DNA from 3 places in the Lentibacillus cibarius genome. Region 1 is predicted to be linked to each of the others. Evidence: riboswitches for the same ligand, from Rfam matches in the RefSeq annotation. Region 1 holds a riboswitch; each other region holds the start of a gene.
The links. A riboswitch is a leader RNA that binds a small molecule or an ion and turns the genes downstream of it on or off. The one in region 1 is predicted to bind thiamine pyrophosphate.
Positions count from the first base shown of each region.

Region 2: another riboswitch for thiamine pyrophosphate. It lies ahead of FFL34_RS11555 (3-oxoacyl-ACP reductase); the one in region 1 lies ahead of tenA (thiaminase II).
Region 3: another riboswitch for thiamine pyrophosphate. It lies ahead of thiW (energy coupling factor transporter S component ThiW); the one in region 1 lies ahead of tenA (thiaminase II).

Region 1 covers NZ_VCIA01000001.1:713,528-721,693, forward strand. The annotation lists gene FFL34_RS03605 (Eco57I restriction-modification methylase domain-containing protein) at 1-716, opposite strand, end outside; gene guaC (GMP reductase) at 886-1,869, shown strand; TPP riboswitch at 1,965-2,065, shown strand; gene tenA (thiaminase II) at 2,159-2,845, shown strand; gene FFL34_RS03620 (ZIP family metal transporter) at 3,260-4,075, shown strand; gene FFL34_RS03625 (NUDIX hydrolase) at 4,102-4,743, opposite strand; gene FFL34_RS03630 (ISL3 family transposase) at 5,229-6,422, opposite strand; RNA gene ssrA (transfer-messenger RNA) at 6,927-7,268, opposite strand; gene smpB (SsrA-binding protein SmpB) at 7,390-7,857, opposite strand; gene rnr (ribonuclease R) at 8,014-8,166, opposite strand, start outside.
Region 2 covers NZ_VCIA01000001.1:2,344,887-2,353,052, forward strand. The annotation lists gene FFL34_RS18640 (nicotinate-nucleotide--dimethylbenzimidazole phosphoribosyltransferase) at 1-112, shown strand, start outside; gene cobO (cob(I)yrinic acid a,c-diamide adenosyltransferase) at 256-807, shown strand; partial or broken gene FFL34_RS11550 (cobyric acid synthase) at 865-2,273, shown strand; TPP riboswitch at 2,431-2,531, shown strand; gene FFL34_RS11555 (3-oxoacyl-ACP reductase) at 2,661-3,413, shown strand; partial or broken gene FFL34_RS11560 (LLM class flavin-dependent oxidoreductase) at 3,494-4,800, shown strand; gene FFL34_RS11570 (response regulator transcription factor) at 5,691-6,383, opposite strand; gene phoU (phosphate signaling complex protein PhoU) at 6,537-7,193, opposite strand; gene pstB (phosphate ABC transporter ATP-binding protein PstB) at 7,213-8,034, opposite strand; gene pstA (phosphate ABC transporter permease PstA) at 8,051-8,166, opposite strand, start outside.
Region 3 covers NZ_VCIA01000001.1:2,129,887-2,138,052, reverse strand. The annotation lists gene FFL34_RS10330 (acetoacetate--CoA ligase) at 70-2,055, shown strand; gene FFL34_RS10325 (DUF5412 family protein) at 2,195-2,776, opposite strand; gene panF (sodium/pantothenate symporter) at 2,785-4,224, opposite strand; gene FFL34_RS10315 (YhdT family protein) at 4,221-4,505, opposite strand; gene FFL34_RS10310 (DUF4064 domain-containing protein) at 4,723-5,151, opposite strand; TPP riboswitch at 5,367-5,483, shown strand; gene thiW (energy coupling factor transporter S component ThiW) at 5,675-6,166, shown strand; gene thiD (bifunctional hydroxymethylpyrimidine kinase/phosphomethylpyrimidine kinase) at 6,179-6,979, shown strand; gene thiM (hydroxyethylthiazole kinase) at 6,984-7,754, shown strand; gene thiE (thiamine phosphate synthase) at 7,758-8,166, shown strand, end outside.

The DNA of each region.
Region 1 (8,166 bases):
AAGTCCTCTCCCGTTAAATTCGGTAGTGCATCCGCATGAAATTCCCGTTTTCTGTCATTAATCCAGCTGCCTAACGTCTCCTCTAGCAGCAATTTCGTAACACCCGGCGACGTGTAAAATATCCCGTCTTTCTTCCGTTTCCCTTGCTCCGAGTCAAATGTTTCATTAAGGATATCCGATTTTATTTTTTCAATATCATTGATTGATTGTTCAAAAATATGTCCAAGTATGTTCACATTAAGCTCTACGGAATAATCATAATTGGTTATCCTTTCAAACAACGGAAATATATCATCTTGGATAACTAAACCATCCAATATAATATCCTCTTTAAACAAACCACCATTAAAACGATTAATATTCATATCAGGGTTTCCTTTATCAATCGAAAGGAATAACTCTTTTAGCTGATTCCATATCTTGGTGTCACGCTTTTCAAATGAATGCTTGGACATTTGAACAACGTTTCGGAGAACATTTCTCGGCAGTAAATCGGCATCTTCACAGAAGCAAACAAATATAAACCGATCGAGGATTTTCAACGTCTTTTCAAAAATCACTAACTTATCTAATCCGCTGTTCTGATCCCGCAAATGTTTAAACAATTCCTTCCGTACATGCCGGTAATCCTGATAAAAAACTTTAAGCATTTCTTCTTCCTCTAAATGGCTGAGCTGACGCTTTTTATATTTATGATTAAATATGGCGTTATACATCGGTTCACCCGCTTTTATGTCTAAATTCACTTAGTATTATAGCACAGCGATTTGAACAGTTTATCCGATAGACTCATTTTGACATACAAAAAAGAATCATGTATAGTGTTCAATGTACGAACGTTTAAAACATTTCATTGTATAATATTCGTTTTTAGGGGAGATATTTATGGAAAATGTATTTGACTATGAAGATGTGCAGCTGGTTCCAGCAAAATGCATCGTAAACAGCCGATCCGAATGTGACACGTCCATTACCTTGGGCGGACATACGTTTAAACTTCCTGTTGTTCCAGCAAACATGCAAACGATTATCGACGAAAATATAGCCAATAAGCTTGCTGATGGCGGATATTTCTATGTCATGCACCGGTTTGAACCAGAGAAGCGTTGGGGTTTCATTAAAGACATGCATTCACGTGGACTTATCGCATCAATCAGTGTTGGTGTCAAAGATGAAGAGTATTCATTTATCCAACAGTTAGCCCATGAGCAGCTTATACCAGAATACATTACGATTGATATCGCACACGGGCATGCGAATTCAGTAATAAAAATGATTCAGCATATTAAAGAACACTTGCCCGATAGTTTTGTGATTGCGGGAAATGTCGGCACCCCTGAGGCAGTACGAGAATTGGAGCATGCTGGTGCGGATGCCACTAAAGTTGGTATCGGACCCGGAAAAGTCTGTACTACAAAACTAAAAACGGGCTTCGGAACCGGCGGCTGGCAATTAGCAGCATTAAAATGGTGTGCCAAGGCAGCAAGTAAACCAATCATTGCTGATGGAGGTATTCGTACCCATGGGGATATTGCTAAATCGATTAGGTTCGGTGCGTCGATGGTCATGATTGGTTCACTTTTTGCCGGACACGAGGAATCACCAGGGGAAACGATTGAAAAAGACGGAAAGTGGTATAAAGAGTACTTTGGATCAGCTTCTGAATTTCAAAAAGGCGAAAAGAAAAACGTAGAAGGCAAAAAAATGTATGTGGAGCACAAAGGCTCCTTAAATGATACGCTTAAAGAAATGGAGCAAGATTTGCAATCATCTATTTCTTATGCGGGGGGCAGTCAACTTGAAGCTATCCGTCATGTCGATTATGTGGTCGTGAAGAATTCCATTTTTAATGGGGATCAGGTTTATTAATGACCGCATATGCATTAAAATTCCCCATTTTTAATAAACAGTATTTGACAGTTATCTCTTCATATGTTTTCATTGAATTTAACTGAATAATAAAACGAAAACACTAGGGGAGCATTTTTCTGCTGAGAAAGGTAAGACTTGACCCTTTGAACCTGATCTAGTTCATACTAGCGTAGGGAAGTGGATACGAATGTGCGTAAAACTTTGCCATTTGAATCAATCATACGCTTACCGGTCATACATGATTAGGCGTGCTCCCTCTTAGTGAAATAAGAGAGGAGTTTTTATTATGGCACAGAAATTCAGTAATCGTATTTTTAATCGGGTTAAACCTTTATGGCATACTTATCTGGAGCACCCCTTTGTCAAAGGTATAGGGGAAGGAACGCTCGATGTGGAAAAGTTTAAACACTATATGAAACAAGACTACATTTATTTAGTTGAGTATTCGCGCATCTTTGCCATCGGAGCAGCGAAAGCGCATAACTTAAAAACGATGACCACATTTGCAAACCTCCTGCATGGAACCATGAATGTTGAAATGGATTTACACCGGGAATACGCATCGACATTCGGTATTTCAAATGATGAATTGGAAGCAACCGAACCATCCGCAACTGTGACAGCCTATACAAGCTATATGCTGAATAAAGCACAAAGTGGCGGTGTCGAAAATGCAATCGCAGCTGTTCTGGCATGCGCATGGAGTTATAACTTCATCGGGAAAGAGCTTGCCACATGGCCCAATGCCACAGAACATGAGCTTTATGGCAATTGGGTACAAATGTATTCATCTGAGGAATTTTCCAAGCTTGCCAATGACTGTATCGAATTAATCAATGAAATTGCTGAAGGAAAACCAGAACACGAATTAAAAGAATTAGAGGAGATTGTGGTAAAGACAAGTTACTTTGAATATATGTTTTGGGATATGGCTGAAAATAAATCCACTTGGCCTGTCAAATCAACTGTCTAAAAATAAAGGTTCAAGCTAAATTCGTCACGTTCTATGCCAACCGCTAGCACTAATACGTCGGGACTGGACGTGACTTATCATTTATTTTATACTTCTTATCCTATAAAATCAGGAAACTTCTCCCCCAGGTTGTCTGATTGTCAACAATGGGGGACGTTTTTTGTTCGTACCAGCTTTAACTAAGGAACATAAAAAACTTCGGCACGCACATAACCCTATAGCTAGTGCCGAAGTTTTTTGCTAATATATTCCAAAAGTTTACTTTTAACCGTATACAAAAGACAGTATCATTGACAACAATTTGAAATAATTGTATGATGCGCACGTAACTAAAAGTTTCCCGTGGTAAACATTAAAGTTTATGTTAATTGAAGAACCTTAAATCCTGAACAAAGAAGGGGGAAATATCCCATTATGATTGATTATTTCCTAGATCTAAATCCAATTGCACAAGCAACATTTGCAACCCTTTTTACATGGGGCATGACAGCTTTAGGTGCTGCTCTCGTTTTTACAACAAAGGGCTTCAATCAACGTTTTATGGATAGTATGCTGGGCTTTGCCGGTGGAGTGATGATTGCTGCAAGCTTCTGGTCATTGCTTTCACCGGCATTGGAAAAGGCTGAAGGTGGGCCATTGCCAGCGTGGATTCCGGCCGCAATAGGCTTTTTGCTAGGCGGTATCTTCCTTTGGGCAGCAGATAAATTACTCCCTCACCTTCATCCGGGATTAGCCATGGATGAGGCTGAAGGGATCCATCCGGACAGAAAAAGACGGAGTACGCTTCTAGTTTTGGCAATTACCCTGCATAACATTCCGGAAGGGCTTGCTGTTGGTGTAGCTTTCGGTGCAATAGCCGCTGATTTGCCGACAGCTTCACTTGGTGGTGCCATTGCACTGGCTATCGGTATTGGAATCCAGAACTTTCCAGAAGGCCTTGCCGTTTCTATGCCACTTCGGCGTGAAGGAATGTCTCGTGGAAAAAGTTTTATGTACGGGCAGGCATCCGGAGTTGTTGAGCCAATTGCCGGAATTATCGGGGCACTCGCCGTCACCATTATGCAACCATTATTGCCATATGCATTAAGCTTCGCTGCAGGTGCGATGATTTTCGTTGTGGCCGAAGAAGTTATCCCTGGGTCACAGGAAAATGGGAATAAAGACCTTGCCTCAATGAGTATCATGTTCGGTTTTGCCGTTATGATGATTCTCGACGTCGCATTGGGATAGCGGGATACGAGATAGTCTCCCGTTTCTCACTCCCCGAATTGCGTCCTATCATTAGCCTGAATCAGGCGAACAAAATGACTCATGATCAGCGCAGTCAACCCCCAAATAACATTCCCATTGTACTGATAAAAAAGTTCTTCCCTACTACGGGCGTTCCAGTTGTAGTTTTTTCCTCCTTGAATAAGTTCGAAGGGAAAATCCTTTTCAGGCATGGGCTGGTATGCCACTTTGTATCTTGCAGGTTTAGTTTCTAGAAAGAATGACAGCGGTACCGTAAACACTCGCTCCACCTCTGACTGATTCGGAGTGATCTGCTCCGGCTGTTTGATGATACCCGCAAAAGGATAGACGATTCTTGTTTCGGAAATGAGGTAATCAAGCGGGAATACATCTTGGATAGCTGTCTGTTCCAATCCAAGCTCTTCCGATGTTTCCCTAATGGCGCATTGACATTCATCTAAATCACAGCTATCCATCTTACCACCAGGAAAACAGACGTCTCCCGGCTGACTGCGCATATTCATCGACCTAACCTCAAATAATATATGGGGTTGTCCCTGCTCTGTTTCTATGAGCGGGATAAGAACGCCAAATTCCCGGTATTGTTCCCGCCCAAGAATGGATGGCTTATGGTCTTTAAGCTTTGCGATGATAGCCGACGTATCCAACGCACACACCTCCGTTATTACATTTTTGCTTTTTGCTTATGATATAACTCTTTATTGAAAAAAGGGACAAGTGTGCTTAGCTTAAAATCCTTATCCTTTTCTGAAGCTTATCAATTCAAGCCTTGTCTTATGGTGTTGACGTTTTTATTATAGGGACATCTATAATGATATACTGTCCGATGTTATTACCGAATGAAACACGGGGGGAGCTTTAATGGAAGTATGGGAAGCTGCGTATGTTGCGGGAATAATAGGCGGGGAAGGAAAGCTGCGTCAGGATGGTCGCCTAGAATATTTGCATTAAAATACTTTTAAATCATAGAGCGTTTTATCGTTTAAAGGTACTTTTTCTAATATTTAATAAAACATTTCTACGATAAAATAAAGCGTGAAACTTCCAAATGGAATTTTATGGTTCTCTGTCAAATGTGGTGGTGTGATTTTCACTCCACCATCTCTTTTTACTTCCTAGGCTTTGGGGCATTTTATGCCAAAGCCCTTCTAACCTCTTGTCGCCACAGTATTTTCTTTTTCAAGCGTTTAAAATCTTTAATTCCATATGACATACGTTTGGCCACTTTAATCGTGTTGTTTACACCTTCAATATATCCGTTATTGAACGGGTACATAAAGGACTGTAGAATTTCCTGCCTCCAGCGTTTAAATGTCTTCATGACTTTGTGAAATGCTTCAATATTAGAGGCTTTCATAGCCGATAAACATTCTTCAAATCCTTGGGTCGCTGTGATTTTATCACTTTCTTTAAACCATTGATCGAGCTTGTTTTTTAGTTCATATGCTTCTTTTAATCGGGGATGAATCTGTAGTAATTGATTTACTTTTTCCTTTTGTTCATCAGTTAATTTATATTGGGATTTCCACAATAATTTTTTGCTTCGCTTCATTCGGATTCGTTCATTCTTTTCAAGGTCATGTTGCACTTCTCGCCGCACACTATCCAGCGCCCAATAGACTTGTCGCATAAAGTGAAAACGATCAGCGATGATTAACGGATCACCTAAGGCTTTCTGTACTGCTTGTTTGAAGGATCTGGATAAATCCATGACTACGATTTCAACATTACTGGTGTCACAAGATTTTAAATATCTTTTAATGGTATCTACCTTTCTGTCAGGTAATACATCAATAATCTCTTTATGTTCGATATCAGCTATAACGGTTTGGAATCTTTCCCCACCAGCATCCCCTTTAAATTCATCAATGGCGATTGCACGGGGCAGCACCTTCTTGGTTTTTATGTCCCTGCGATCGAATATACGCAATAACCTGTTAGAACTCATGCCTGTTAATTGTGCAGCAGTCGTGAATGAACCCACACCTGTGTACGTTAATGCAGTTGTTTGAACCGAGCTTGTGCAACGTTGATACCGGTCCACCATTTGAAGTTTTTCATAAAAGGTATGCCGGCAATTCACACACAAATACCGCCTCTTTCTCAAAGAGATTTTCACTGGCTTATTTGATACGATTGGCCCCTGAATCTGCTGATTACGGTAACTATGGACACGCTTAGTTTTTTCCTTACAGAATGGGCACTTCTGCGTTTTCACTTTCGTATAAAGCTCTACATAAAACTTATCTGGTTCACTAGTCATATCCCAAACATCTACATGCTTATCTTTAATCCCCAGCATTTCTATGATAAAATGATTTTGCACTCTTTCCCTCTCCTTTGACCTTTTGTGTGGACAACTCTAGGTTAACAAAAGAGAGGGGATTGAGTGTATTTTTTTGTCTTCATTTGAAGTATTGATAATACTGGAGACACCACCACATTTAGTATAGAGCCAATTTTATGCTTTATATCACACGGTAATAAAAAAACCACCAACATATGTATTGGTGGAGACGGTGGGACGTGCTCTTCCATGCTTTCACATGGCACTGACTATATCTTGAACCTGAATAATCTCAGGTTCTCCGGCGTCTTATGCGAAATAGTGGATTTACCTGTTCTTGGTATCATTCCGCATCCTAGTACTACCTGCTTTTAGGCAGCCTATGAGTCGATACACGGCTGTTGGATTACTCCACATACCGCTCGGTGTTGCCATATTGCTTTAGGAGTGTAACATGTTGCCAAGATCATCTCCACACAACTTAGGTTTCACCGATAAAGCCGGATTATCACTTTTGTGTTACCACAAAAGGCGACTAATAACTAATCGAACCCACGTCCAGAGATATCGCCACTCAGACATCTACACGCATAGTTGGTATATTATCCTTCGCTAACTCTTCAGCCTACCAACAGGCTTCCAAGTAGCTAGTCTGTTTAGTTTCAGCCAGTATCCTCAGACGGTGGAAACTGGAATAGCCCGCTTCATTTGAGACCCTTCAATCTGCCCCACGGGCGAGAGCAGGAAGGATCGCTCTAGGCAGTGCTTAGGCAGCTGCTAGAGCTGGTAATTGTTTTCTTCGCCAGTTATATTTAGGCAATAACGTTTTACGAGCCGTAACCTCGACGCGCAGTCTGAGCTCGATCTATCCCTGTCGAATCCGTAACGTCCCCAAATAATAAAGATGGAGAAAACGCTCGGATAGAACGAGCATTATTTATTTAATTATCATCACGACAATTCTTAGTATAACATATGTGAAGCAAAAGTCAAATCAAGCTGAAGGTTACTGCATACTTTCTTTCACAGCACGGTCAGCGTCACGTTTCATTTGCTTGCGTTTTAGATCTTCCCGCTTATCGTATTTCTTTTTCCCTTTCCCGATTCCGATAAGCACTTTAGCGACACCATTCTTAATATAGACTTTTAACGGTACAAGGGAGTAGCCTTTTTGCTGAATCTGACCGGTGAGCTTATCAATTTCTTTCCGGTGCAGAAGCAATTTACGTGAACGTGTCGGGTCATGGTTAAACTGATTTCCCTGCTCATACGGGGCAATATGCATGTTGACTAGCTGCATTTCTCCGCGGTTGTCGATTCTAGCATGCGAATCCTTCAAGTTCACGCGACCGGCACGGATTGATTTAATTTCTGTCCCCTTCAAAACAATACCGGCTTCAATGGTTTCTTCTATAAAAAACTCATGTCTTGCTTTTTTATTCTGTGCAATTACCTTCCCGGATCCTTTTGGCATACCTACGTCCTCCCACTACTTACGTGAACTTATTTTAACAGATAAAAGCTTATTTTCCAATTATCTACCCAGCTCATTATTTCGCATGGAAAAAGACTAATATGGCGTGTAAATACGCTATATTAGTCTTTTCGCCTCATCTCTCCCCGTTCACGGTCATTTCTTTGCCCTTTTCGCCTTTATTTTCTTCCGCCCTTTTTTCTTCGGCGCCGGGGTAGGATTCACTAGTTCAAAGTCAACGACACGCTCGTCTAGATTCACCTTTACGACACGTACCTCAATCTCTTCACCAATCCGGTACATATTACC
Region 2 (8,166 bases), 1.6 Mb from region 1:
AAATTATTCGGTTCCAATGTTAATTAAGGAAATGGGGCAAGTAAGCCGATATATAAATACACTGACAAAGTTGCTTAGAAGTCTTGGCAGGCTTGAGGAATTAGCCATTTAATTTCAGGAAGATGCAATGACCCGGAAAGAAGCAGAAGACGCACTTAAAGTTGGTTATCAACATTCAATCAGCTACTTTAATGATAGAGGAAATCGCTACGTTTGTTACTGAGGGAGTATTAAATAAACAATAGGAGGAATCAAATGGTACAGAAAAGAAGAAAACGACAGGGCTTAACATTAGTTTATACTGGTGATGGTAAAGGAAAGACGACAGCAGCTATTGGATTAACAGCTCGGGCAGTTGGTCAAGGGTTTAACGTAAAGATTTTACAGTTTATCAAATCACCAAGACGTGCCTATGGGGAGCAAATTACCTTAGAAAAGTTAGGTGTCGAGATAGAGCAGCTTGGCATTGGATTTACATGGACCAAAACCCCAGAAGAACATCGAGAAGCATTAAGAAAAGCATGGCCAAAAGCAAAGGAGATAGTGATGAGTGGAGAATATGACCTTGTTGTCCTAGACGAATTAAACAATGCGTTAGCGATTGACAAATTTCCGATTGATGATGTGTTGCCATTAGAGGAAGTAAAGGACTTAATAAAAAATAAACCAGAACATGTCCACCTCGTTATTACCGGAAGAAATGCCAAACAAGAAATTAAAGATATCGCCGACCTTGTTTCCGTGGTTGATGTGGAAAAGCATTACTATGATAGAGGTATCCCAGCAGTGAAAGGGATTGAGCTTTAAGGGTTAAGTGAAAGTGTTAAAGTGGGTGTAGCGTCAATGGAAAAAGCCGTTCCTTTAATGATTCAGGGTACCCATTCAGATGCCGGAAAAAGTGCTATTGCAACTGCCTTCTGCCGTATATTTACGCAGGATGGTTTTAACACAGCTCCATTTAAGTCTCAAAATATGGCATTGAATGCTTATGTTACAGCTGATGGAAAAGAGATTGGGCGTTCCCAAGGTGTACAAGCAGATGCAGCAGGTGTCATTGCCACAACAGATATAAATCCAATACTAATCAAGCCAACAGGGGCCTGCCAATCCCAAATTGTTGTACATGGCAAGCCATTTAAAAATATGCAGGCAGGCGAATATCGGCAAGATTTTTTCCAACAAGGGTTACGGTTAATAAAAGAATCTTACCATAGATTGTCTGCCAGTTATGATCGAATTGTGATTGAAGGCGCAGGTAGTCCCGCTGAAATCAATTTAAATGATAGAGAGCTTGTCAATATGCGGGTAGCACAAATCGCAAAAACACCAGTTATTTTGGTCGGAAACATTGAAAAAGGTGGGGTTTTTGCCAGTTTAGTAGGAACCTTGCAGCTCCTCCAACCAGAAGATCGTAAACGGGTAGTCGGGGTATCATTAATAAATTTAGAGGAGATGTATCGTTATTACAGCCTGGATTAACGTGGTTTGAAGAATATACCAATATCCCCGTTCTCGGGGTGATTCCACATATCGATAACTTTGTCATGGAGGCGGAGGATTCAGTTGTGTTAGACAGCTATTCTTCTCATAAGGATACATCCAAAGTGATTGATATTGCTGTTATCCGTCATCCGCTGATCACCAACTTTACCGATATGAATCCCTTTTTTGAAGAAACCGATTGTCACGTTCGCTTTGTCCATTCGGCCGATGAATTAGCAGAACCAGATTTACTTGTTTTACCTGGAAGCAAAAACACGTTAGCGGATATGCAATTTTTACACCGAACCGGTCTAGCTGATCGAATACGTGCTTTAGCAGAAAAGAATACGACGATTGTTGGAATCTGTGGAGGTTATCAAATGTTAGGCACGAGCATTATAGATACATATGAGGTGGAGTCATCACATGGGAAGGTTGCAGGATTAGGACTGATTCCGATGCAAACCAAGATGACTAAAGAAAGGACAACGGTTCAGTCGGAAGGACTTGTCCGTTATGGAGAGAAAACCATTTCTGTTACGGGGTATGAGATACATATGGGGGAACCTCATTTTGAAGCTGGGATCAGTCCTTTTATCCAGCTATCAGATCGAACAGAAGGAACCATAACTGAAAACAGGAACATTATCGGCACCTACTTTCATGGCATCTTCCATAATGACTCATTTCGGGAGAACGTTCTGAATGATATAAGGCGTAAAAAAGGATTGGATTCACTTTTAAACCGAACCCCTTATGCTCAAAAAAAGCAGGAAGGTTTTGATTTGTAGCTAAGGTTGTTCGCGATCGCGTTCAACTATCACGTGTGTATCAATTAATGAGTGATTTCCATAAGAATGAATGATAAGAAAAGGAACCTGAAAAGCGGAACTAGCCATATTTCCTTGACATAAATTTCTTAAAACTATAACATTGAATATAACTTAATATATGCACTAGGGGTGTTATTTAACTGAGATGAGTATTACCTCAAACCCTTTGAACCTGAACTAGTTGAAACTAGCGTAGGAAAGTGTAAACTCTAATACATACTTAATAGAGCGATTGGGCCTTATTCTTAATATGTAGTTATTTGGTTTTACGCAACTTTCCTATGGGGAGGTTGCGTATTTTTTATTTAAGTTTCATAAAAAAATAAAAATTTAGGAGTTGTTATGATGACTAGAACAGTATTAGTAACAGGTAGTAGTAGAGGTTTAGGCGCCACTATTGTAAAAACATTGGCACACCAAGGGTTTCAAGTGGTTATCAATTATTATAAAAGTAAAGATGCTGCTGAGAAACTCGTTTCTGAGATTGGTGAAGAGAATGCTATTGCAATTCAGGCTGATGTAACAAAGCGTAAAGAAGTAGATAACCTGATAAAAAAAGCAACGGAATATTTTGATCAAATAGATGTTGTAGTCAACAACGCATTAGTAGACTTCGAATTTGATCCAAACAAACAGAAACCCTTCGCAGAACTCACTTGGGATGATTATCAAAAACAACTCGATGGTACTTTAAAAGCAGCATTTAATGTAGTTCAAAGCGTCATACCTCAATTTATTGAACGGCAAAATGGAAGTATTATAAGTATAGGTACTAATTTATATCAAAATCCCGTTGTACCCTACCACGAATATACAACGGCTAAAGCTGGATTAATAGGTTTTACACGTAATATCGCTTCTGAATTAGGACTATATGGTATAAAAGCGAATGTAGTTTCAGGTGGATTATTAAAAACGACTAACGCCAGTGCTGCTACAACACCAGAAGTATTTGATTTAATTGCTCAATCATCACCATTGAAGAAGGTGACCACACCTCAAGATGTAGCCAATATGGTCGCTTATTTATCTTCGGAAAATGCGAGCGGTATTACAGGTCAAAATTTCACAGTAGATGGCGGTTTGACAATGAACTAATAGCTTAAATTACAATAGATAATCCTTCAAAAAAGGAGTATACAAGACATTAATAATGATGTGTTTTGAGGTGTAAATAAATAACAAAAACTAAAGAAAAACAACTGCACTTAGGTGTTTTGCTGTATGGTTGCGGACACCATCAAGCTGCTTGGTTAATGCCTGATTCAAGCGTTGAACGAATTGGAGACATTTCTTATTATCAGTCCTTAGCGCAGTTAGCAGAAGAAGGTTTCTTTGATGCAGTATTCTTTGCTGATAATCAATCATTTCAAGCTAAAGATTCTAGTGATATGCCAGCATTTTGGTTTGATCCAGTAGTCAATTTAACGGCGATTTCTCAAGTGACAAGTTATGTAGGATTAGTTTCAACAATTTCAAGTACTTTTTCTAATCCTTTCACAGCTTCACGACAGCTATTAAGTTTGGACCATATTACAAAAGGACGTGTTGGCTGGAATCTCGTTACGTCAATGACTGATTTAGAAGCATTGAATCATAGTATGGAAGAACTACCTTCTCATGACAAACGCTATGAGAAGGCAGATGAATTCGCTGCTTTAATGAAAAAGTTATTTTTTTCTTGGGACAGTAATGAGTTTCTGCATAATCGAGAAGAAAGAAAATTGATAAATCCGTCAAATATTCAGCCATTTAATCACGATGGTACCTATTTTAAAGTGTATGGCCCATCCACCACGCCAAAAAGTCCGCAAGGCAAACCAGTATCAATGCAAGCAGGGGCATCTAAACAAGGTATTGCATTAGCCGTAAAATATGCCGATGCAGTCTATGCAGTGTCGTGGAACTTAAAGCAAGCAAAAAATTTCGTAAAAAATTAGATGAACAAGTTAAACAAAGCGAAGGCAACAATAGACATATTAAAGTATTTCCAGGCCTAGTAACTTATGTAGGTCATACTCATGAAGAAGCTTTAGCCAAAAAAGCAGCATTAGATGAGCAATTACCTATTGAAACAGCTTTAAAACGGCTGAGTTTCTTTATTCAACAAGACTGTTCTAATTGGGATATTGATAAAGAAGTACCCCAATTACCACCAGTAGAAGAGTTTACTGGTCCAGTTGGACGTTACGAAACGATACTACAAATTATTAATGATACACAACCTACAGTAAGAGAATTATTAGGATATCTTAATGCAGGCGGTGGTCACCATACGCTGATAGGTACACCCGACGAAATAGTGGATCAGATGGAAGTCTGGTTTGAAGCTGGTGTGGCTGACGGATTTAATCTTATGCCTCCTACATTACCCGGTAGTTTAGAAGACTTTGTTGAACTAATTGTTCCTGAAATGCAAAAAAGAGGCATTTTCAGAAAGAGATATGAAGGTCATACCTTCCGTGAACATTTAGGATTAACATAATAAATTTATAAAATGGCCGTACTGGTTGAAGAGGTAGGATGCTGGTATTAGTATAGAAACCTGAGAATCTTCTCGAAAGAGTAATTATAATTGGAATTACTGTTTCAGACAATGTTTATGTGATAGGGTGTAATAATAAAAAAGGTGAAGAAATGACAAATAAAAAGATGGAAAAACATTAGTGATTAGTTCTGCAATTAGGCCTTCGCACCAAGTTCCGCTAGATGCAAAAACATCTGTACAATATAATTGTATTTCTTAAAAACACCCAATCAATTGTAAATCACTGTTTAAAAGAATGAGAAAAAATAAAGAGCCGTTGATAATGCAAAAACAGGAGACCTGCCGTAAGGAAGAATATTTGTCCTACGGGAGATGGAGGGCGCGAATTTATATTCGACCAGTACTCTAATGCAATTAAAAATGGAAAAAAACACCAATCAGCAGCATCGAAACAGTGCAGACAAGGCTTGTACTGCCGAATACGATTTTTGGCGGGAAAGTTCTCGCACATATTAACGAAATTGCCGTACTGACCAACAATGCGGCATGCTAAAAGTGCTGCTGCTACCGTATCAATTGATTCAGTGGACTTTCTTTCTTCGGAAAGATGGGGGGCTCTCTAACCTTGGAGCTTATGTAACGTATACCGGAAGCAGTTTGATGGGGTCTATGTCAAAGTAAAGGCAAACGATGGCTCACACTCCTTTACACGTTTTTTGTGAAGGCCGACACCGATGACGATAACAGTATTCGAAACACTGTTTTTGATGGTTTCTTTTGGAACATAAATGATAGACGTACTGTCTACTGTCAAACTATAAAAAGTAACCACCCATAGGCCTGGCAATTATAATGAGTGGTTTAAAAAACTTATAATGTGAGCCACCTTAATAGGGCCTCTCCATCTTATATCCAAGCCCACGGATCGTTTTGATATAAACAGGGTGTTTTAAATCAGGTTCAATCTTACCCCTTAAGTGACTGACATGAACATCGACAACCCTCGTGTCTTCCGCAATGTCATAACCCCATACAGCATTTAACAATTGCTCTCTCGACAAAACTTTGCCTCTATGTTTAGCTAAATATGAAAGTAATTCAAATTCCTTCTTTGTAAATTGTAAAGTTTCTCCATTAATCGTTGCTTCATACTGCTCCGGAAAAACAGTTAAGTCTGCAATACGTATAGGCGTTTCATTGATAACCTCTTTTTTAGTTGTTCTTCTCAGGATTGCCTTTACTCTGGCAACCACTTCCTTTGGACTAAACGGCTTGGTCAAGTAATCATCTGCACCTAATTCCAGTCCCAGCACTTTGTCAAGCTCATCACCTTTAGCTGTAAGCATAAGAATTGGTGTATCAATTTTTCTTTGTCTTAACTGCTTGCATACTTCCGTTCCTTCTATTCCGGGAAGCATTAAATCAAGTATTATTAAATCAAAAGGGATACTGGTTGCTTTTTCTAATCCACTTGTTCCCGTATACGCAACTTCGGTCGCAAATCCTGCTCGTTCAACATTGTAATTTAATAGAGTTACTATTGACTCTTCATCGTCCACTATCAGTACTTTTTGACTCATATTACACACCCTTTATAGTAGGTATGGTTCCATCGTATAATGAAAGAATGACTTTGTGCACAATTGGTTTATTAGCAAGTGGCAATTGGTAATAAATTAACCTGTATTGATAAAGGACAATATAAATTTTTTCATTTGTCGGGATTCAATAAATTAGTTTAATTTATACGTTTTGCCTTTTACGAGATATAAAATGTTTTCACCGATATTCGTGATATGGTCAGCGAATCGTTCAATGTAACGGGCACTGAAAGCCATTTGCATCATATACTGGATTTTCTCCTGGTTTGTGGCCGTTTCGTTTAAAATGTCCTTGATAATCAACTCATATAATCGGTCCACGTTATCATCCATTTTTGACAGCTTACCGGCTATCGAGATATCCTCATATTCGAAAGCTTTCATCGCAGTGTTGTTCATTTCAACTGCCATATCCAGCATTTCTTTTATTTTTGGATGAACCGTCAGACGATGATCTTCCCCTAAATGAATTGTTGATTTGGCTATGTTTTTCGCATTATCAGCCATCCGTTCAATATCCGTTGTTATCTGCAAAGCGATTACTAGCCGGCGTAAGTCCGTTGCCACCGGCTGCTGTTTTGCAATCAGTAAAATCGTTTGGTCGTTGATGGCAAGTTCTTGTTTGTCGATTGTCTTGTCTTCATCAATAACATTTTTTGCTAATGCCAGATCCTGATTATACAGTGCGTCAACTGCTTGAATCAAAGCTTTCACTGAGGTGTTTGACAATGATATGATATCTTCCTTTAATGTTTTTAAATCCGTTTCAAACTGCTCGCGGGCAACCATTAAATCTCCTCCTTAATATTTAACCGAAGCGGCCGGTAATATAGTCTTCAGTACGCTTGTCTTCAGGATTTGAGAAGAGTTCATCTGTGTTGTTGTATTCGATGACCTCCCCATTCAAGAAAAATGCTGTTTTATCTGAAATTCTCGCAGCCTGCTGCATGTTATGCGTGACAATAGCGATACTGTAATCCTTCTTGAGCTTTTGTACAAGTTCTTCAATCTTTGTGGTGGATATAGGGTCTAATGCTGATGTCGGTTCATCCATCAAAATGACATCAGGTTCAATGGCAAGACATCTGGCAATGCAAAGACGTTGCTGTTGACCGCCTGACAATCCGAACGCATTCGCATGCAGCCGATCCTTCACTTCATCCCATAAAGCTGCTTCTTTAAGACTTTTTTCAGCAATCTCATCAAGGGTTTTCTTTCGCTTAATACCATGTGTCTTTGGGCCGTAGACAACATTTTCGTAAATCGATTTTGGAAAAGGGTTTGGATTTTGAAATACCATACCGACACGTGTTCTCAAATCTTCCACTTTATACTTTGAATTAAAAATATCTTTGTCATTATATTTAATGGTTCCGGTCATTTTAACAGACGGTACCAACTCAACCATTCGGTTTAAAGCTTTGATAAATGTCGATTTCCCGCAGCCGGACGGTCCAATAATCGCTGTCACTTTATTCATGGGGATAGCCATATTCACTTCATAAAGTGCCTGACTTTCGCCATACCATAAATTAAAGTTATTCACCGCGTAAATCGTTTTCGTTTCTTCTTTAATCGGATTATGCGTATTGATGATTGGTACTTGTTTACGATCTGTTGCTGCATTCATGATAAAAACCTCCTAATTAGTAGCGTTTTGAAAATTTATTTCGTATAACAACAGCAATGGAATTCATCAGAAGTAATATGATCAGCAAAACAATAATGCCCGCCGATGCAACCAAATGGAATTCTTCCTGTG
Region 3 (8,166 bases), 1.4 Mb from region 1:
CTTTACACATGGAAAACGGTTTCATATAATAGTCATAATGGAAGACCTAAAGGGGAGGGGAATGGAAACTTGAGTAAAATAAGAGAAGGAACACTGCTGTGGGAGCCAAGTGAAGAGCGAAAGCAGCAATCCAATGTTTATCATTTTATGAATTGGCTTCAAACACATAAAAACAAACACTTTACTGATTACCATGCACTTTGGCAATGGTCTGTTGAGGAACTGGAAGATTTCTGGGCTTCCATTTGGGAGTACTTTAACATCCAGGCCAAACAGCCATACAAAACTGTGTTATCGTCACACGACATGCCAGGAGCCAAGTGGTTCCCTGAAGCGACAATTAATTATGCGGAACATATTTTCAGAAATCGAAATGACGATGAACCAGCCATTATCCATGCCTCAGAGCTGCGCGGAACAGAAGAGACAACCTGGGATAAACTCTACCAGGATACATCCGCCTTGCAGCAAACGATGAAAAACCTTGGCGTTACCAAGGGCGATCGTGTTGCTGCCTATGTCGCCAATACCTATGAATCGATTGTAGCATTCCTGGCAACCGCCAGCCTTGGTGCCATCTGGTCCAGTGCATCACCCGAATTCGGAACGCAAAGCGTCATTGACCGTTTCAAACAAATCGAACCAAAAGTGATGGTTACCGTTGACGGCTATCGCTATGGTGGAAAAGACTTCGATCGTACTTCTGTCGTGGAAAACATCCAGGCGGAATTGTCAGGGTTGGAATCAACCATCGTTATCCCCTATTTGAACAGCGATCCGGATACCGGCCAGTTAAAAAATGTCACCTTATGGGCTGATGCCACCAGCAAACCTGGGACATTAACGTACGAGTATGTTCATTTTAACGATCCGCTCTGGATACTATTTTCATCGGGAACAACCGGTAAACCGAAGCCAATTGTCCAAAGCCAAGGCGGTATTTTACTAGAACACTTAAAGGCATTGACATTCCATGCAGATTTGGGAAAAGGCGACCGCTTCTTTTGGTTCACAACAACCGGCTGGATGATGTGGAACTTCCTTGTCGGTGCACTCCTAACCGGAAGTACGATTATTTTATACGACGGGAATCCAGGCTACCCGGATAAAAAAATGCTATGGAAATTTGCCGAGGATACGAAAATGACCGTTTTTGGTACCAGCGCCAGTTTTATTACCGGCTGTATGAAAGAGGGATTGGAACCAGGCAAGGCGTTTGATTTACGTCATCTTAAAAGCATCAGCTCGACCGGTTCACCACTGCCGCCCGAGGGATTCCAATGGTGCTATGACCATGTAAAGAATGACCTTTGGATTGCTTCGGTAAGCGGTGGAACCGACGTTTGCACAGCATTTATCCTTGGGGTGCCAATTTTGCCGGTCTATGCTGGTGAACTGCAATGTCGCGGCCTGGGAGCTAAAATTGAAAGCTTTGATGATAACGCCAATCCACAAATCGAGGAAGTCGGCGAACTTGTCCTGACCGAACCATTCCCATCCATGCCAATTTACTTCTGGAATGACCCTGACGGCAGTCGCCTGCACGACAGCTATTTCGACGTATTCCCGGGTATTTGGCGACACGGAGATTATTTAAAAATCACTAATCGGCAAACGTGTGTGATCTACGGACGATCAGATGCTACCATCAATCGCGGTGGCATTCGAATCGGCACAAGCGAAATCTATCGTGCCGTTGACCATGTCAGTGAAGTAAGTGACAGTCTGATTGTCGATGTTCCTAAAGATGACGGCGATTCATATACTCCGTTGTTTGTGTTGATGAAAGATGGCGAAGAACTGACTGAAGACGTAAAGAGAACAATCAAAAAGCAAATCCGTACACAATGCTCACCACGACACGTGCCAAGTGGTATTTACCAGGCTCCTGATTTGCCGAAAACCTTGAACGGCAAAAAACTGGAGATACCGATTAAAAAGATACTGATGGGCAAACCAGTTGATGCGGTTGTAAATAAAGGGTCGTTAAGCAATGAAGCGTCGTTGGATTATTTTGTTCAATTTGCAAAAGAACAATCTAAAACAAACGCTTAAGTGAGAAGTTATCATATTGCAGTAGTTAAGTTAAATCATTTAACAAATTGTATCCTTAGTCAGTTTAATACCGAAAAAAGCCGGATAATCTATCCGGACTTTTTTCGGTTTATTTATGTTGCCTTATTACCTCAATAAGCTATTGTTTTTGGTAACATGTTTCATACTCACTTTTCATCAACCAACTTTGACAAGCTAAACCTCTATCATGATAAATCTCATTTTCAACATTCAATTTAATACTTCTATTTGACTTTGGAAACCTAGGTTCTTCATTTTTAATGTGTAAAGTTGCTTCATTTGTCCACTTCATAGAAAAGTTGCTATTTGCCTCACTATAGTAAACAGTTTTCGTTTTATCATCCTCATCGTTATAACTGATTTCTACCCATAAATTCACTCCACCTGCAGCGCCACCATATGGCATATAGTAAGCATTGGCAGTATATTTATCTGTCGGAGAATTCACAGGTCCTTTGTAAAATTCACCTTCATCGTCATTAAATGTAAAAAAATACTTATTATATCCAGCTTGTATAGACACCACAATGATTCCTATCAGACTGGCAATTAAAATTATTTTAGGAAATGGCTTCTTTTTAATAAAAAACAAAAATAATTTAATAACAAAAATAAAAAGCAGTATGATGGTAATAAGCATAATAAATAGACCAAGTAAATTGAAATAAGTAATGGTGATTCCTCCCCCCCTTGTCCCCAATTATACGATTATGCCTCCTCCACGAGCATTTTCTTACGCGTCCCCAGGCTCACGGATACATAAGCAACGAACGCTATCACAACCGGCATGACAACCGAATGTAGTCCAAATGGCTTCGGAAAGAAGGAATCAGATAAAATATATAATCCTATCCCAGCAACCATGGAAGCAAGTGCACCGTATTTATTGCCTTTTTTCCAATATAACCCCATGACAACCGGCCAAATAAATGCCGCCTCCAGACCGCCGAACGCAAATAAATTCAGCCAGATAATGAGATCAGGTGGATTCAAGGCCATAACAAATACAACAATCCCAAGAACCGCAGTGATTCCGATACTTAATCGCTTGACGCGCTGATGGGATGCTTTCGGTTCTACGTAATTTAAATAAACATCCTTCACGATTGCGGAACTAACCAACAACAGCAAGGAATCAACCGTCGACATAATCGCTGCCATCGGGGCCGCAAGTACGATACCTGCCAGCCAGTTCGGCAACACTTCCAGCGCAATGAGCGGCATCACTTTATCGCCCACTTCAATACCAGGTAATATTGGGCGTGTAAATACACCAATCAAATGCATGTTTAACATAATTACACCGACAACAATGGTGCCGATAATCAGCGCACGATGCATGGAGCGGGAGTCTTTATAGGACATCGCCCGAACAGCGATTTGCGGTAAGGCTACAACCCCAACACCGACAAGAATCCAGAACGACGATACATAAGCGGGTGTTAGACTTCCATCCGCACCATATGGGGTAATCAAGTTCGGGTTTTCCGCGGTAAGATCAGTTATGATATTAGAAATACCGCCTCCAGCGATAATAGTGGCAACCAACAGTATAAGGGTCCCGACAAACATAATTGTTCCTTGAATGGCGTCAGTCAATGCTACCGCACGGAAACCGCCGATGGTTACATAAATCAAAACGAATAAAGCAAAAATGAATAAAGCCGTTGTATACGGAATCCCGACCAATGATTCAATCAGCCGAGCACCGCCGATCCACTGTGCTGCCATTGCGGAAAATAAGAAAATAATAATGCTAAATGCCGATAACAAAACAACCCATTTGGAACGATAACGCTCTTTCAAAAAATCAACCATAGTAAGCGCATGATACTTACGCGTTACAATAGCAAATTTTTTACCTAAAACCATCAGCACAAAATACCCGGTCGAAACCTGCGTCATTGCTAAGAGCACCCAGCCGAGCCCCTGTGTATAAGCTGTGCCTGGACCACCAATAAAGCTACTTGCACTGCCATAGGTTGCCGTCATCGTCATTGCCAGGACAAATCCGCCAAGGCTTCTCCCACCGAGAAAATAATCTTGCATGAATGTATTCGACGATTTTATATATTTACCGGCCCACATACCGGCACCAAAAATAACGAGCAACAAGCCGATTAATGGGACTAATGCTTGCCAATTCATCTTTCTTCTCCCTCTTTCTCAAACGAAACTTCCGCAAACCACTTTTTAACCACAACCGTTACCAGCACAGCCATAATAATAAATCCGAGCACACAGCTGTAAAAAAACCATGCAGGTAGTCCGAAAACATATGTATACTCTGATGGGTCCTTGCCCCCAAGTCCATAGGCAAACGCAAACCACCAGACAAAATTAAAGATCACCAGTCCAATCCCAACGAGCGCCTCCCGGTTGGCTACCTTATATCGTGAATCATTATCATGTGCATTAAGTTCTTCCATTCCCATTAATCTCCCTTCCTCCATTTCAAATCTATCACTAATATAACGGTTTATATGTGTTATTGTGAACATTCTAAAAAATTGTTCCGCGCACTTGTATATCCAATAAGACAAACCAAGTAAAAGGAAAAGTCAAGAAATAACTGAATTGGCCACTTAAAAGGGCAACAAGACCTCCTTAAACATTTCGTAAATCTAAGTGGAGGGCACCTGTTACCTATTCCATGGTTATGGTGGACTGTTTTTTCCGTGCAAGGCACATAATACCAGCAATCAGGTAGAATAATCCACTAAATATTCCGGCACCAACAGTAATAATTGCACCGATAACGGCTGTCACAATCAACATAATGCCTGCAACCTTTGAATTTTTATCACCTTTCATGAGAAAGATGGAAACAATCCCAACAACCAGCGCAAGCACAGAGACAATAATTAGAAACCAACCACCGCCCTGAAACAGTTCCAGTATGGTATCAAGATCACCTGTTGCTACTTCAGGCTGCTGCTGTTTGACTTCTTCTTTTGCTTTGTTCCGAATCACTTCATTGTTAAAAATCCAAACCATAAATGCCCCAACCGCGGCAAAAAAGCCATAAATTAATGCGCCTACGATCGTTAATACAATTTCTCCCGTTCTATTCACGCCTTTACCCTCCCCCACGTTCACATTTTATGTTACTCTATATGTTTTGCAAACGATGCTATATTATTCAAATTAGTATACTAGTATGATTGTATCATAAAACTATTGCTGTTTTCCCACAGTTAATATGCTAAATCATAGTTCATTTGAAATTTCCGAAAAGCATATGACAAACGGACTTTTCTCTGATACACTAATAAATAATAAAATAACTTTAGTACTACTAGGGGTGCCCAGCAATTGTGGGCTGAGAGGAAAGGGCGTTTATGCTTTCCGACTCTTACGGACCTGACCTGGTTAATACCAGCGTAGGGAAGTAGTCTGACGGTAAATTGCTATCAGCTATTTCAAGCCAGGTCCAGTCTATGGATCTGGCTTTTTCAAAAGGTAAGAAACTATAAAATTTAGCGATATAGCTTTTACTTGCAAGGTTAGGCCACGTCCGGTTCCGACGCGTTCTTAGCCTGCAACAGCGCTTTCGCCTTTGTTCTTTGGATCCGCCCCGAACGAAAGGAGGATTTGCTTGAACCGTACACGATTATTAACGACGATGGCCGTTTTCGTCGCGATTGGAACACTCGGGGCACAATTACTATGGTTCCCGGCCGGTGTAGCCAAAGCTTACCCGGTGCAACATGCAGTCAATGTCATGGCCGCAGTCACACTTGGTCCTGGTCCGGCAGTCGGCATCGCCTTCATGATCGGTCTACTCCGAAATATGCTTGGGCTTGGTACATTGCTTGCTTTTCCCGGTGGTATGGTCGGTGCATTTTTAGCCGGCTATCTCTATAAAAAAACTAATAAAAAAGCTTTAGCTGCAGTTGGAGAGGCAATTGGTACCGGAATAATCGGTTCACTTTTTGCTGTGCCATTTGCGCGTATTCTGATGGGCAGTTCTGCCGGGGCATTTTTCTTTTTGCCATCGTTTCTAGTTAGTAGTATTTCCGGAGCTTTTATCGGCTGGTTTGTTGTGTCAAAAGTTAAACGTGCAAATTTATTAGCGAACCATATATAAGGAGGCTATATCATGAACTATATTCCTGCGTCATTGACGATTGCCGGCACAGACCCAAGCGGTGGTGCCGGTATTCAGGCAGACTTAAAAACGTTTCAAGAGTTGCAATCATACGCGATGTCCGTCATCACCTCGGTTGTCGCGCAAAATACAACAGGTGTCCAGGATGTACAGCATATGCCTACATCCATGATTAAACAGCAACTGGAATCGGTTATTTCCGATATCCCTTTCCAAGCGTTTAAAACCGGTATGCTTGCCAATATCGATATTATGCAGGCGGTAGCTGAAAAGATTTCCCCACTGGACATTCCATATATTATGGATCCGGTCATGGTTGCAGCAAGTGGTGACCGATTAATTGCTGAAGATGCGCAAATATATTTACGTGAAAATCTTCTTCCGCTGACAACAGTGACAACACCGAACATACCGGAAGCAGAGGTCATCACCGACAGGACGATAGATACGCTCGAGGATATGCAGCAGGCCGCCAAACAGATTGTCCACGAGTACGGCGCAGGTGCTGCTTTAGTTAAAGGTGGTCACATGCAGGGAGAGGCTGTGGATTTTCTATATGATGGAAACACGACTCACACCCTTTCAGCGGAACGCATTAATACAAACAACACACACGGGACCGGATGTACTTATTCTGCGGCCATCGCAGCGTATATGAGCCACGGGTATCCATTGCCGGAAGCCGTACAAAAAGCAAAAGAATATGTGACCGCGGCTATTCGCCATTCATTTCCCATTGGCAATGGAAGTGGTCCAACTAACCATTGGGCACTGCGAAAGGAATTGGTGTAGTAAAATGAATAAAACAATTATTCTAGAAGTGCGTGAAACAACCCCACTGATCCATCATCTGACCAATCAGGTAGTCATGAACTTTTCGGCAAATGGATTGCTATCATTTGGAGCAGCACCAGTGATGGCCAAGGCTGAAGAGGAAGCCGCTGACATGGCTGCTAATGCGGATGGCGTTCTGCTTAATATAGGCACATTAACCGCTAACGAGCTAGATTCCATGGTTCGTGCCGGTAAAGCTGCCAATGAAAAAGGAATTCCAATTGTCATTGACCCGGTCGGTGTTGCGGCAACCCCATTCCGGACAACTGCGGTAAAAAAGATTTTAAGTGACGTACAGCCGACTGTCCTCAAGGGAAATGCAGGTGAGCTTGCACACCTCGTCGAAATTCCGTGGGAGACGAAGGGCGTTGAATCAATTGGGGATGGCAATGCAGACGAGATAGCTTCAAAGGTGGCCGAGATGTATCAATGTACTGCCGTTGTCACCGGGCAAACAGATGTCTTATGCACTAGTGGTGAGATTGAGCATAACACCACAGGTCATCCATTTTTAGGAAAAATAACCGGTGCAGGATGCCTGCTTGGTTCTGTCTTAACAGCTTGCCTGACAACAAACAATAATGTTCAAAAACAGACTTTAGCAGCAGTAAACTTTTATGGACTGGCTGCTGAATATGCCGCCAAACAAACAGATGTCAACGGACCCGGAACATTCTTGCCCCACTTTATCGATGCATTATCCTTTGATCCTAGCAAGCTGGAAAGGAAGTAACATATGAACTTACGAAAATACTTCATCATGGGAAGCCAGAACTGTGACCACGATCCCACGACTATTTTAGAGGAAGCAGCAAAAGCCGGCATTACTGCTTTTCAATTCCGTGAAAAAGGAAAAGGCTCACTGACCGGCAAGGAAAAGCGGGAATTAGGTTTCAAACTCCGTGACATTTGCGCCCGGCACCATGTAATGTTTTTTGTTAATGATGACATTGAACTGGCCGAACCACTGGAAGCTGACGGCATCCATGTCGGTCAGGACGATATGCGACTGGATGAATTACGAGAGAGGTTTCCGGATAAAATCATCGGACTGTCTGTCTCCAATCAGCATGAAGTAGATAGTAGCCCGGTTCATCTCGCTGACTACCTTGGTGCCGGACCGATTTTTTCAACGTCAACCAAAG